Regions from separate parts of the Sphingomonas sp. NCPPB 2930 genome, predicted to be linked through region 1. Evidence: predicted binding sites of a transcription regulator. Region 1 holds the regulator's gene; the other holds the start of a gene.
What was found. Region 1 encodes LexA, which represses DNA repair genes until DNA is damaged. Its sites were predicted from a motif close to GTTCCNCNCTTGTTCT; they were not measured.
Positions count from the first base shown of each region.

Region 2: the regulator LexA is predicted to act here: its motif matches at 2,797-2,812, upstream of ACFX59_RS07305 (ATP-dependent helicase).

Region 1 covers NZ_JBHZQU010000021.1:32,690-38,445, reverse strand. Annotated here, with positions in the region: gene trpC (indole-3-glycerol phosphate synthase TrpC) at 1-201, shown strand, start outside; gene moaC (cyclic pyranopterin monophosphate synthase MoaC) at 198-665, shown strand; gene glp (gephyrin-like molybdotransferase Glp) at 720-1,904, shown strand; gene lexA (transcriptional repressor LexA) at 1,960-2,640, shown strand; gene ACFX59_RS16875 (ComEC/Rec2 family competence protein) at 2,657-4,741, opposite strand; gene gltX (glutamate--tRNA ligase) at 4,821-5,756, shown strand, end outside.
Region 2 covers NZ_JBHZQU010000004.1:183,707-189,462, forward strand. Annotated here, with positions in the region: gene ACFX59_RS07300 (glycine zipper 2TM domain-containing protein) at 1-397, opposite strand, end outside; gene ACFX59_RS07305 (ATP-dependent helicase) at 482-2,794, opposite strand; gene ACFX59_RS07310 (UrcA family protein) at 3,002-3,310, shown strand; gene ACFX59_RS07315 (inorganic phosphate transporter) at 3,438-5,078, shown strand; gene ACFX59_RS07320 (MFS transporter) at 5,145-5,756, shown strand, end outside.

The DNA of each region.
Region 1 (5,756 bases):
GACTTCTCGGTCGATTTTCAGCGGACCTACGAACTGGTCGGCCGCGCGCCGCAGGGTTGCACCTTCGTCGCCGAGAGCGGGCTGACGACGCGCGCCGATCTCGACGCGATGGCCGAGCATGGCATTCACTGCTTCCTGATCGGCGAAGCGCTGATGCGCCAGCAGGATGTCGAGGCGGCGACCCGCGAACTGATCGGATGACCGGCCTCACCCATCTGGACGAGACCGGGTCGGCGCGGATGGTCGATGTCGGGGGCAAGTCGGTGACGGCCCGGCAGGCGGTGGCACAGGGGCGGATCACCATGTCGGCCCAGGCCGCCGCCGCGATCGCGGCGGGCAGCGTCCAGAAGGGTGACGTGCTCGCCGTCGCGCGGGTCGCCGGGATCATGGCCGCCAAGAAGACCAGCGACCTGATCCCGCTCTGCCACCCGCTTCCGCTCAGCAAGGTCGAGATCGAACTGACCTTGGATGCCGAAGGCGTGACCGCGACCGCGACCGCCGCGACGGCGGGCCAGACCGGGGTGGAGATGGAGGCGCTGGCCGCCGTATCGGTCACGCTGCTGACCGTCTATGACATGGCCAAGGCGCTCGATAAGCGCATGACGATCGGCGATATTCGGCTGTTGTCCAAGACCGGCGGCAAGTCGGGTGACTGGCACGCCTGACCGGCCCGCCTGCGGGAACGCCAGCGCCGACGACGCGTCTTGTCGCCAATAGGAGTGACCGCCATTCTTCTACCCGTTGCCGAAGCCCAACAGCGCCTGCTCGCGCTCGCCCCTGACCGGCCCGCCATCGAGCTCGCCCTGCGCGACGCCGCCGGGCGCTGGGCCGCGCGCGACGTGCTGGCGCAGCGGACCCAGCCCTCGCGCGACCTGTCGGCGATGGACGGCTATGCGATCCGCTTCGACGACATGCCGGGGCCCTGGACGGTGATCGGCGAAAGCGCCGCCGGACGCCCCTTTCTGGAGAGAGTCGAAGCCGGACAAGCGACGCGCATCTTCACTGGCGCCGCGCTGCCACAGGGCACCGACACGGTGCTGGTTCAGGAAGAGGCGGGGCGCGAGGAGCAAACGCTGACCCTGACCGGCGAAGGCCCGGCGCATCGCGGGCGCAATGTCCGGCGGCGCGGGCTGGATTTTTCGCAGGGCGACAGGCTGATCGCCGCCGGGCAGCGGCTGACGCCCGCGCGGATAGCGGTGGCGGCAACCGGCGGCCATGGCACCCTGCCCGTCCGCCCGCGCGTCCGGATCGCGATCGCCGCGACCGGCGACGAACTCGTGCCCCCCGGACAGGGGGATGCCGATGCCCTGCCGGAGTCGAACGGCGTGATGCTGGCGGCTTTGCTCGCCGACCTGCCCGTCGAGATCATCGATCTGGGCATCCTACCCGACAATCTGGAACGGCTGCGCGACGCCTTTGCCGGGGTCGCCGCCGATCTGCTGGTCACGACCGGCGGCGCGTCGGTGGGGGACCATGATCTGGTCCAGCCCGCGCTGAAGGCGGCGGGCGGCAGCATCGATTTCTGGCGGATCGCGCTTCGCCCCGGCAAGCCGATGATGGCGGGGCGGCTGAACGACATGGTCGTGCTGGGCCTGCCCGGCAATCCGGTGTCGGCCTTCGTGACCGCGATCCTGTTCGTCAAGCCGCTGGTCGCGCATATGGCGGGCGCGGGCGATCCCTTCCCCAGCGCGATCCCCGCCATTCTGGGCGAGGATCTGCCCGCCAACGGTCCGCGCATCGACTATCTGCGCGCCGCGATGATCGACGGGCGCATCCATGCGGCGGCCATCCAGGACAGCTCGATGCTGCTGACTCTGGCGCGCTCGACGTGCCTGGTGATCCGCCCGCCGCACGCGCCCCCGGCCCCTGCGGGCGACTCGGCGGAAATCCTGATGCTCGCTTGACGCAAGCCTTTCCGTTCCATATAAGTTCCACGTCTGTTCTGGACGGAGGATCGCGATGCTCACCGCAAAGCAGCATGAGCTTGTCTGCTTCATCAACGACCGTTTGCGGGAAACCGGCGTCTCGCCCTCCTTCGAGGAGATGAAGGAGGCGCTGGACCTCAAGTCCAAATCGGGCGTCCACCGCCTGATCTCCGCGCTGGAGGAACGCAATTTCATCCGCCGCCTGCCCAATCGCGCCCGCGCGCTGGAGGTGCTGCGGATGCCTGATCGGCCGGAAAAGCCGGTCGCGGCCGCCGCCAGCGCGGCCGATGCGCGACCGCCCGCCGCGAAGCCGGTCGCCGAGCCCGCCAATGACGTGGTCGAGATTCCCCTGCACGGCCGTATCGCCGCGGGTGTCCCGATCGAGGCGTTCGAGGGCAGCTCGACCCTGGCCGTCCCCGCTGCCCTGCTCGGCACGGGCGAGCATTATGCGCTGGAGGTGTCGGGCGATTCGATGGTCGAGGCGGGTATCCTCGACGGCGACTATGCGCTGATCCGCCGCACCGACATCGCCCGCGACGGCCAGATCGTCGTCGCGCTGATCGACGAGGCGGAGGCGACGCTGAAATATTTCCGGCGCGAAGGCTCGATGATCCGGCTCGACCCCGCCAACCGCGCCTATGATCCGCAGCGTTACGCGCCCGCCCAGGTGCGGGTGCAGGGCAAGCTGTCGGGCATTCTGCGCCGCTACGATTGACAAGGGAGCGAGCGGGTCAGCGTCCACGCGCCTCGCTCGCCACGATCCAGGGGTGCCGGTCCCCCGGCATCCGCGCGGTTTCGGCGACTGGTCCCGACAGCTGGATCGTCACGCCGCCGCTGCGGCGCAAGGCGAGGGCATCGAGTTTCAACCAGCGCGGGCGGCACGCCTCGGGCAGCCGTCGGTCGGCGATCATGATGTCGACGCGGTCGCAGAGCGCGATCAGGCTGGCCCAGGGCACCGCATAACCGCTTCGCGTCGCCGCCACCCGCCAGACGCGCCCGTCCCGCACGATCCGGGTCAGGCAGATATCGGCGCCGCACCGCGCCTCCGCCTGGTCGACCAGCGCGAGCGGTGCATCGTCGCTGCCGCCGATTTCGAATAGCGCATTGCGGACATAATCCCCCGCCCGCTCCCGCAACAGCGCCATGCCGCCGCCGGTGCGGATCGCGGCATGGCGGCCGTCACCGGTCACGATCAGGTCGGGCACGGGCGCGGCCAGCATGGCGGTCACGCCGATCGCCACGCCCGGCACGCCCAGCCATCGCCACCGCGTCCGCCACAGCGCCACCCATAGTCCGCCAAGGATCGTCACGGCGAAAGCCCCGTCCGGCGCGACCGGCAGCGCCATTACCGCCCCCGGCATCGCCGCCACCTGCCGCGCCAGCCAGAGCAACGCCCCCAGCGCATGGCCGAGCAGCCACCAGAAGGGCGCGCCCAGCCCCACGGGATCGAGCAGCAGCGCCAGCATCTCCAACGGCATGGCGACAAAGGTCGTCCAGGGAATGGCGACGATATTGGCAAAGGCGCCGTACAGCCCCGCCTTGTGGAAATGATAGATGGCGATCGGCATCAGCGCCGCCTCGACCACCAGCCCGGTGACGAGCAACGCCCCCAGCTGCCGCGCCGCCGACCAGCGCCAGTCGGGATGCGGGCCGAACCAGCGCCGCATCGCGGGATGTTCGTGCAGCGCGACGATGGCGGTGATCGCCGCGAAGGACAGCTGGAAACTCGCCCCCATCAGGGCCTCGGGCCGGAAGAGCAGCACGATGGACGCCCCCGCCGCAACCAGCCGCAGCGTCATCGCCTCGCGTCCCAGCGCCAGCGCCGCCAGCACCAGCATGGCGGCGACACAGGACCGGATCGTCGGCACCTCCGCCCCCGTCAGCGCGGTATAGCCGATCGCCGCGACCGCGCCCGCCAGCGCTCCGACCAGCGGCAATCGCACGCGCAGCGCCAGCCATGGCCAGAGCGCGAGCAGCCGGATCGTCAGGACCATGACGATCCCGACCACCGCCGTGATGTGCAGCCCGCTGACCGACAGCAGATGCGCGAGCCCCGCCCGGCGCATCGCCTCGGCATCCGCCTCGCCGATGCCGCCGACATCGCCGGTTGCGAGCGCGGCTGCGATACCGCCCGCACTCCCCTCGATCCGCGCGGAAATATGGGATGACAGCCGCTGGCGAAGCCCCTCTCCCCGGCTCAATGGCCGCAGGACCTTGACCGGCGCGAAGCCACGCCCCGTCGCGCCGATCCCCTGAAACCAGGCGGCACGGGCAAAGTCATGGCCGCCGCGTGCAATGGGTCCGGCGGGCGGCATGAGGCGCGCGCGCAGGCGGATGATCGCCCCGCGCCCCAGACCGGCCGGAACATCCTCGATGGGCAGCGACACCCGGACATGGGGCGGCAGCATGATCGCCCGCCCGCGCCCGTCGCTGGCCTCCGACGGCTTCAGCATCAGCCGCATCAGCCCGCGCGCCGCCAGCCGGTCGACGCCCTCCACCGCGCCCGTCATGGTCGCCAGCACCGGGCGGGCCAGGACCGGCGCCGCCACCGACTCGGCCCGCGCCCAGGCCAGCGTCGCGCCGCCGCCGACCAGCAGCGCGGCCATGCCGATGCCGCGCGTCACGCGGCCGCCGCCGGACAGGGTGAACGCCGCCAGCCCGACCCCGCCCGCCACACAGATCAGCGCCGCCCAGCCGCGCGGATCGGGCAGGACGAACCACAAGGCGATGCCAAGCCCCCAGGCCACCGGCATCCACAGCGCCAGCTGCGTCCGCTCGCGTTCCGCCCAAAGTTCCAACGCCGTCCAGCGCGGCATTTGGCGAGGGCCGCGCTTGATGCTAGGGGCTGCGGCGGCTGAATAGGCCATCGAAATTCATGATTGGGAGTATGCGCGGTTGAGCGCAACAGATGATATCGCCACCGGGTCGGCCGCAGGCGAAGTGGTCACCCGCTTCGCGCCCTCGCCGACCGGCTTCCTCCATATTGGCGGCGCGCGCACCGCGCTGTTCAACTGGCTGTTCGCCAAGGCGAATGGCGGCAAGTTCCTGCTGCGCATCGAGGATACCGACCGCGCCCGTTCGACCCAGCCCGCGATCGACGCGATCCTGGACGGCATGCGCTGGCTGGGCCTGGACTGGGACGGCGAGGCGGTGTTCCAGTTCGCCCGCGCCGACCGCCATGCCGAGGTGGCGCGCGAGATGATGGCCAAGGGCCATGCCTATCGCTGCTACATGACGCAGGACGAGATCGCCGCGCAGCGCGAGGCCGCGCAGGCCGCCAAGCAGCCTTTGCGCATCCGCTCGCCCTGGCGCGACGCCGACCCCGCGACCGCGCCCGAGGGCCAGCCCTTCGTCGTCCGCCTGCGCGCCCCGCGCGAAGGGGCGGTCACGATCGAGGACCGGGTGCAGGGCAGCGTCACCGTGCAGAATGCCGAGCTGGACGATCTGGTCCTGCTCCGCTCCGACGGCACGCCGACCTATATGCTGGCGGTGGTGGTCGACGACCATGACATGGGCGTGACCCATGTCATCCGCGGCGACGATCACCTCAACAACGCCTTCCGCCAGCTTCCCATCTACAAGGCGATGGGCTGGGCCGAGCCGATCTATGCGCATATCCCGCTGATCCACGGATCGGACGGCGCCAAGCTGTCCAAGCGTCACGGCGCGGTCGGGATCGAGGCGTATCGCGACGAGATGGGCATCCTTCCGGAAGCGCTCGACAATTATCTGCTCCGCCTGGGCTGGGGTCATGGCGATGCCGAGATCATCGCGCGGGACGAGGCGGTGAAGTGGTTCGACCTCGCCGCCGTGGGCAAGGCGCCGTCGCGC
Region 2 (5,756 bases), on a different contig from region 1:
GGCAATAATAGCGTCCGTCGGTGCCGGCATAGACACGGTCCTGCGGTTGCAGCACGCGCTCGCGATATTGCGGGCCGTCCCGATAATCGCCGACCGGGTCGTAATAGGGTTCGCCATTGGCATAGCCATCCGCCGGGATCGACGGTGCGACACGATAGCCACCGGGACCGCCGGGCGGCGGCGGGGCAGGGCGGTCATAGCCGTCGTCATATCCGCCGCGTTCGCGCCGCGACAGGTAGAGCTCGGCCTCCTGACGGTAGATCTGATATTCCCGGTCGAACCGCGCCTGAGCCGCGCGGAAGCGCGCATCGTCGGCAGCGGTCTGTGCCGTGGCGGGAATGGCGGTCAGGGTGACGGCCGTCGTGATGGCGACGGTGGCCAGGCGGCGAAAGCCCATCGGTTATCCTCCAGCGCCCGGACAATCGGGCGATGCGACCGATACGGCTACGAATCGATATGGTTCCTGAACGGCGCCCCCGGATCAGGCGACGCTTTTGGTGACGAAGCTGTCCATCACCCGCTTGCGCCCCGCCTGTTCGAAATCGATCTCCAGCTTGTTGCCCTCGATCGCGGCGATCGCCCCATATCCGAATTTCTGGTGGAAGACCCGGTCGCCCACGCCCAAGTCGTCGCGCCCCTTTTGCCCCAAGCCGACCGAGGGTGCGCGCGACTCGACGATCCGCGCGGGGCGGGTCGGCGTCGCGCTCTGGCTGGTCGCTGCCCGCTGCCAGCCCGGCCCGCGCCCCGTCCCCCGCGCCACATTGGCGAAGGGGTCGGCATGTTCGGACCAGTTGGCGCGCCACAGGCTCTCGCCGCCGGTCATGCTCGTCTCGCTGTCGATATGCTCGGGCGGCAGTTCGCTGACGAAGCGGCTCGGCAGGCTGGAGGTCCATTGGCCATAGATGCGGCGATTGGCCGCATGCAGGATCACCGCTTTGCGCCGCGCCCGGGTGATCGCGACATAGGCGAGGCGCCGCTCCTCCTCCAGGCTGCGCGTGCCGCCTTCATCGATCGCCCGCTGCGAGGGGAACAGCCCTTCCTCCCAGCCCGCGAGGAAGACGGTGTCGAACTCCAGCCCCTTGGCGGCGTGGATCGTCATGATCGTCACCTCAGGCTCGCGCTGGTCGCCGTCGCGTTCCATGACCAGCGACACATGCTCCAGAAACGCGCCGAGCGACTCGTAATCCTCCATCGCGCGGACAAGTTCGGACAGGTTCTCCAGCCGCCCGGCCGCCTCCGCCGACTTCTCGTTCTGGTACATGGCGGTATAGCCGCTCTCGTCCAGCAGCTGTCGGGCGAGTTCGGGATGCGGCAGGTCGCGCGCCATGTCGCGCCACCGGGCGATATCGCCGATCAGATTGCCAAGGCTCCGCCGTGCCTGCGGGGTCAGTTCGTCGGTGTCGAGGATACGCGCCGAGGCCAGGGTCAGCGGCAGCCCCTCGGCCCGTGCCAGCTGGTGGATCTTGGCCAGCGCCTTGTCGCCCAGCCCGCGCTTGGGAACGTTGACGATCCGCTCGAACGCCAGATCGTCCGATGGCTGGTTGACCACCCGCAGATAGGCCAGCGCATCGCGGATTTCGGCGCGCTCGTAGAAGCGGAAGCCGCCGACGATCCGGTACGGCAGGCCGATCGCGATGAAGCGATCCTCGAACTCGCGCGTCTGGTGCGAGGCGCGGACCAGGATCGCAATATCGCCATAGGAGGTGCCGGAGCGCCGCGCCGCCTCGATCTCCTCGCCGACGCGCCGGGCCTCTTCGGGGCCGTCCCATACGCCCAGCACGCGGACCTTTTCGCCCACGTCGAGTTCGGTCCACAGCGTCTTGCCCAGCCGTCCGCCATTATTGGCGATCACGCCCGACGCCGCCCCCAGGATATGTGGGGTCGAACGGTAATTCTGTTCCAGCCGGATGACCTTGGCACCGGGGAAGTCCCGCTCGAAGCGCAGGATATTCTCCACCTGCGCGCCGCGCCAGGAATAGATGGACTGGTCGTCGTCGCCGACGCACGCGATATTCTTGCGCGCCTGCGCCAGCAGCCGCAGCCAGAGATACTGGACGCTGTTGGTGTCCTGATATTCGTCGACCATGATATAGCGGAAACGCTGCTGATAATGCTCCAGCACATCGCGATGCGTCTTCAGGATGGTCAGCATGTGGAGCAGCAGATCGCCGAAGTCGCAGGCGTTCACGCTGCGCAGCCGGTCCTGATACTGGCGATACAGCTCGGCCCCACGGCCATTGGCGTAGCGTTCGGCCTCGCCCGCATCGATGTCGCCGGGGACCAGCCCCTTGTTCTTCCACTCGTCGATCAACCCGCCGAGCGCCCGTGCCGGGAAGCGCTTCTCGTCGATATCGGCCGCGACGATCAACTGCTTGAGCAGGCGAAGCTGGTCGTCGATGTCGAGGATGGTGAAGTTCGACTGGAGCCCGACCAGCTCGGCATGGCGGCGCAGCATCTTGGCGCCGATGGCATGGAAGGTGCCCAGCCATGGCATTCCTTCGACGGCATCGCCGACCAGCCGCCCGACGCGGTCCCGCATCTCGCGTGCGGCCTTGTTGGTGAAGGTGACGGACAGGATTTCGGAAGGCCAGGCCTTGCGGGTGTAGAGCAGATGCGCCAGCCGCGCGGTCAGCGCCGCCGTCTTGCCCGTGCCCGCGCCCGCCAGCACCAGGACCGGGCCATCGGTGGTCAGCACCGCCTCACGCTGTGCCGGGTTCAGCGTGCGCAGATAGGGGTAATCGGCCATTTGTCCGGTGGAAATCCGGGCGGGATCGGCGGAGGAAGCGACGGTCATCGCGAACAGTTAGGGAACGTTGGCCGCCGGGGCAACCTTCGGCCGTTCGATGGCGATGCTGTGGCATAGCGGGATATGTCACACGGGCGTCCCACGCCCGACCCGAAACCGACATGCCGGCGGCCTAGGGGCGGTGCGTGCCGACGAGCGACGGGGTGGAAACACCGACGCCGCCGTGACGGGCATGACCCCATGCAGGAGCTTCCCATGAGCAAGATCTTTGCCGTCGCCCTTGCGACCTCGTTTGTCCTGTCCGGTGCCTCCGTCCAGGCGCAGCTGCGCGAACCGGTCAGCATCAAGGTCCGTCACGCCGATCTCGATCTCCATCGACCCGATCACCGGGCGATGCTCGACGCCCGCATTCGCCGCGCGGCGGCGATCGCATGCGGAACCATGACCAATGATCTGGCGCAGAACGAAGGCGTGGCCCGGTGCCGCGCGGAGATGCAGGCCGACGCCGCCGTGAAGGTCGCCGCGCTGCTCGCCGCCCCCGTCATGCTGGCCAGCACGCGATAAGGGCCTGTCCGGGATAGGGCGGGACGTCGCACGAGGGCGTCCCGCCGCATCCCGGCATGGCATTCGCCACGGCTAACGGGCCCAGCGTCATAAAAACGTCACCTCCGTGGCGCAACGGACGTTCATCATGACACCTTATGCGCTTGCCGGCGGGGAATCCGAATCTCGCATTCGTGGACCGAAGCTCGATGCGTCGCTGCATCCGTCGGGACGGTGGATTTTCCTCGCGCTGATCGTCGGCGGCCTGGCCTATGCGGGGGTCAGCATCCTGACCGACACGGCGCGGGTCGGCGAGCCGATGGCGGTCGGTGTCTTCGCCTTTCTGGGCCTGGCTCTGCTGATCGCGCTGGGCTTCGAGTTCGTCAACGGCTTCCACGATACCGCCAATGCGGTGGCGACGGTGATCTACACCCATTCGCTTCCCGCGCCGGTGGCGGTCATATGGTCGGGTTTCTTCAACTTCCTCGGCGTCGTCACCTCCTCCGGCGCGGTCGCCTATTCGATCATCACCCTGCTGCCGATCGACCTGATGCTGCATGTCGGATCGGCAGGCGGGTTCGCGATGATCTTCGCGCTGCTGCTGGCGGCGGTGATCTGGAATCTGGCGACCTGGGCAGTGGGCCTGCCCAATTCGTCCAGCCATGCGCTGATCGGGTCGATCCTGGGCGTCGGCCTCGCCAACCAGCTTCTGTCCAGCATCCCCGGCACATCGGGCGTCGACATGGAGCAGGTGCGGAAAGTGCTATCCGCGCTGCTGTTCAGTCCGCTGATCGGCTTTGCCGGTGCGCTGATGCTGCTCCTCGTCATGAAGCGGTTTTTCCGCGACGACCGCCTGTATCGCGAACCCGAGGGCGATACGCCCCCGCCGCGCGGCATCCGGGCGCTGCTGATCTTCACCTGCACGGCGGTCAGCTTCGCACATGGCGGCAATGACGGGCAGAAGGGGATGGGGCTGATCATGCTGATCCTGATCGGCTGCGCGCCCACGGCCTATGCGCTCAACCGGACGCTGCCCGAAAGTGCGATGCCCGCCTTTGTCCGCAGCGCCGACATCGCCTCCGCCGCCTATGCCGCGCACGGGACCGGCCATGCGGTCTCGCTGGACCAGGCCCGCGCCGCCGTCGTTGATGGCGTACGCGCCAAGACGATCGATACGCCGCAGGTCTATGAAGGCCTGTCGGTCCTGTCGCACGACATCGGCGAGCGGATCGCCGATTACGGCACGCTCAGCCGCGTACCGGCGGCGGTCGTTCCCAATTTGCGCAACGACATGTACCTGGTTCTCGATACCACCCGGATGGTAACCAAGGACGAAGGTGCCAAGAGCCGTTTCACCGCCGGTCAGATCGAGTCGCTCAACGGCTATGCCAAGCAGCTGGAGCGTGGCACCCGCTATATCCCGCTCTGGGTGAAGATCACGGTCGCCCTGGCGCTGGGCCTGGGGACGATGGTCGGCTGGCGGCGGATCGTGGTCACGGTCGGCGAGCGGATCGGCAAGACGCATCTGACCTATGGCATGGGGGCGGCGGCCGAGCTGATGACGGCGGCGACGATCCTGCTCGCCGACCAGCTGGGGCGGCCGGTGTCGACCACGCATATCCTGTCCTCCGGCGTCGCGGGTGCCTCGGTCGCCAATGGCGCCGGGCTCCAGGCGCGGACAATCCGCAACATGGCGCTCGCTTGGATCATGACCCTGCCGGTCGCGATGCTGCTGTCGGGCACGCTCTATTCGCTGCTGCTCAAGCTGACCGAGGTGCTGGCGGGCTGATCCGGCCCGCCGGGTCGCAGCTTATAGGTCTTTACGGCGGTATTTGGCTTCTGCCACAGCGGGCGGATGACCCGTGCCTCGACACCTTCGCACCGCCATATCCTGCTGGCCAGCCTGACCGGGACGGCGGTCGAGTTCTACGATTTCTATATTTATGCGACGGCGGCGGCGCTGGTGTTCGGCCCGCTCTTCTTCCCGGCCTCCTCGGCGGCGGCGCAATTGCTGCTGTCCTATGCCAGTTTCGGGCTCGCCTTCGTCGCGCGGCCGGTCGGGGCGATCGCCTTTGGTCACTTCGGCGACCGGGTCGGGCGCAAGTCGACGCTGGTGGTCAGCCTGATGCTGATGGGCGGATCGACCGTCGCCATCGCCTTCCTGCCGACCTATGCGCAGGCGGGCTGGATCGCCCCGTTGCTGCTGTGCATCGCCCGATTGGGGCAAGGCCTGGGGCTAGGCGGCGAATGGGGTGGTGCGGCGCTGCTGGCGGTGGAGAATGCGCCTCCGGGGCGTCGCAACACCTGGGGCATGTTTCCCCCGCTCGGCGCGCCGGTCGGCTTCATCCTGGCGAACGGCTTTTTCCTGCTCCTGGGTCTCGTCCTGACCGATGCGCAATTCCGCGCCTGGGGGTGGCGACTGCCGTTCCTGGCCAGCGCGGTGCTGGTGATGCTCGGCCTGTGGGTC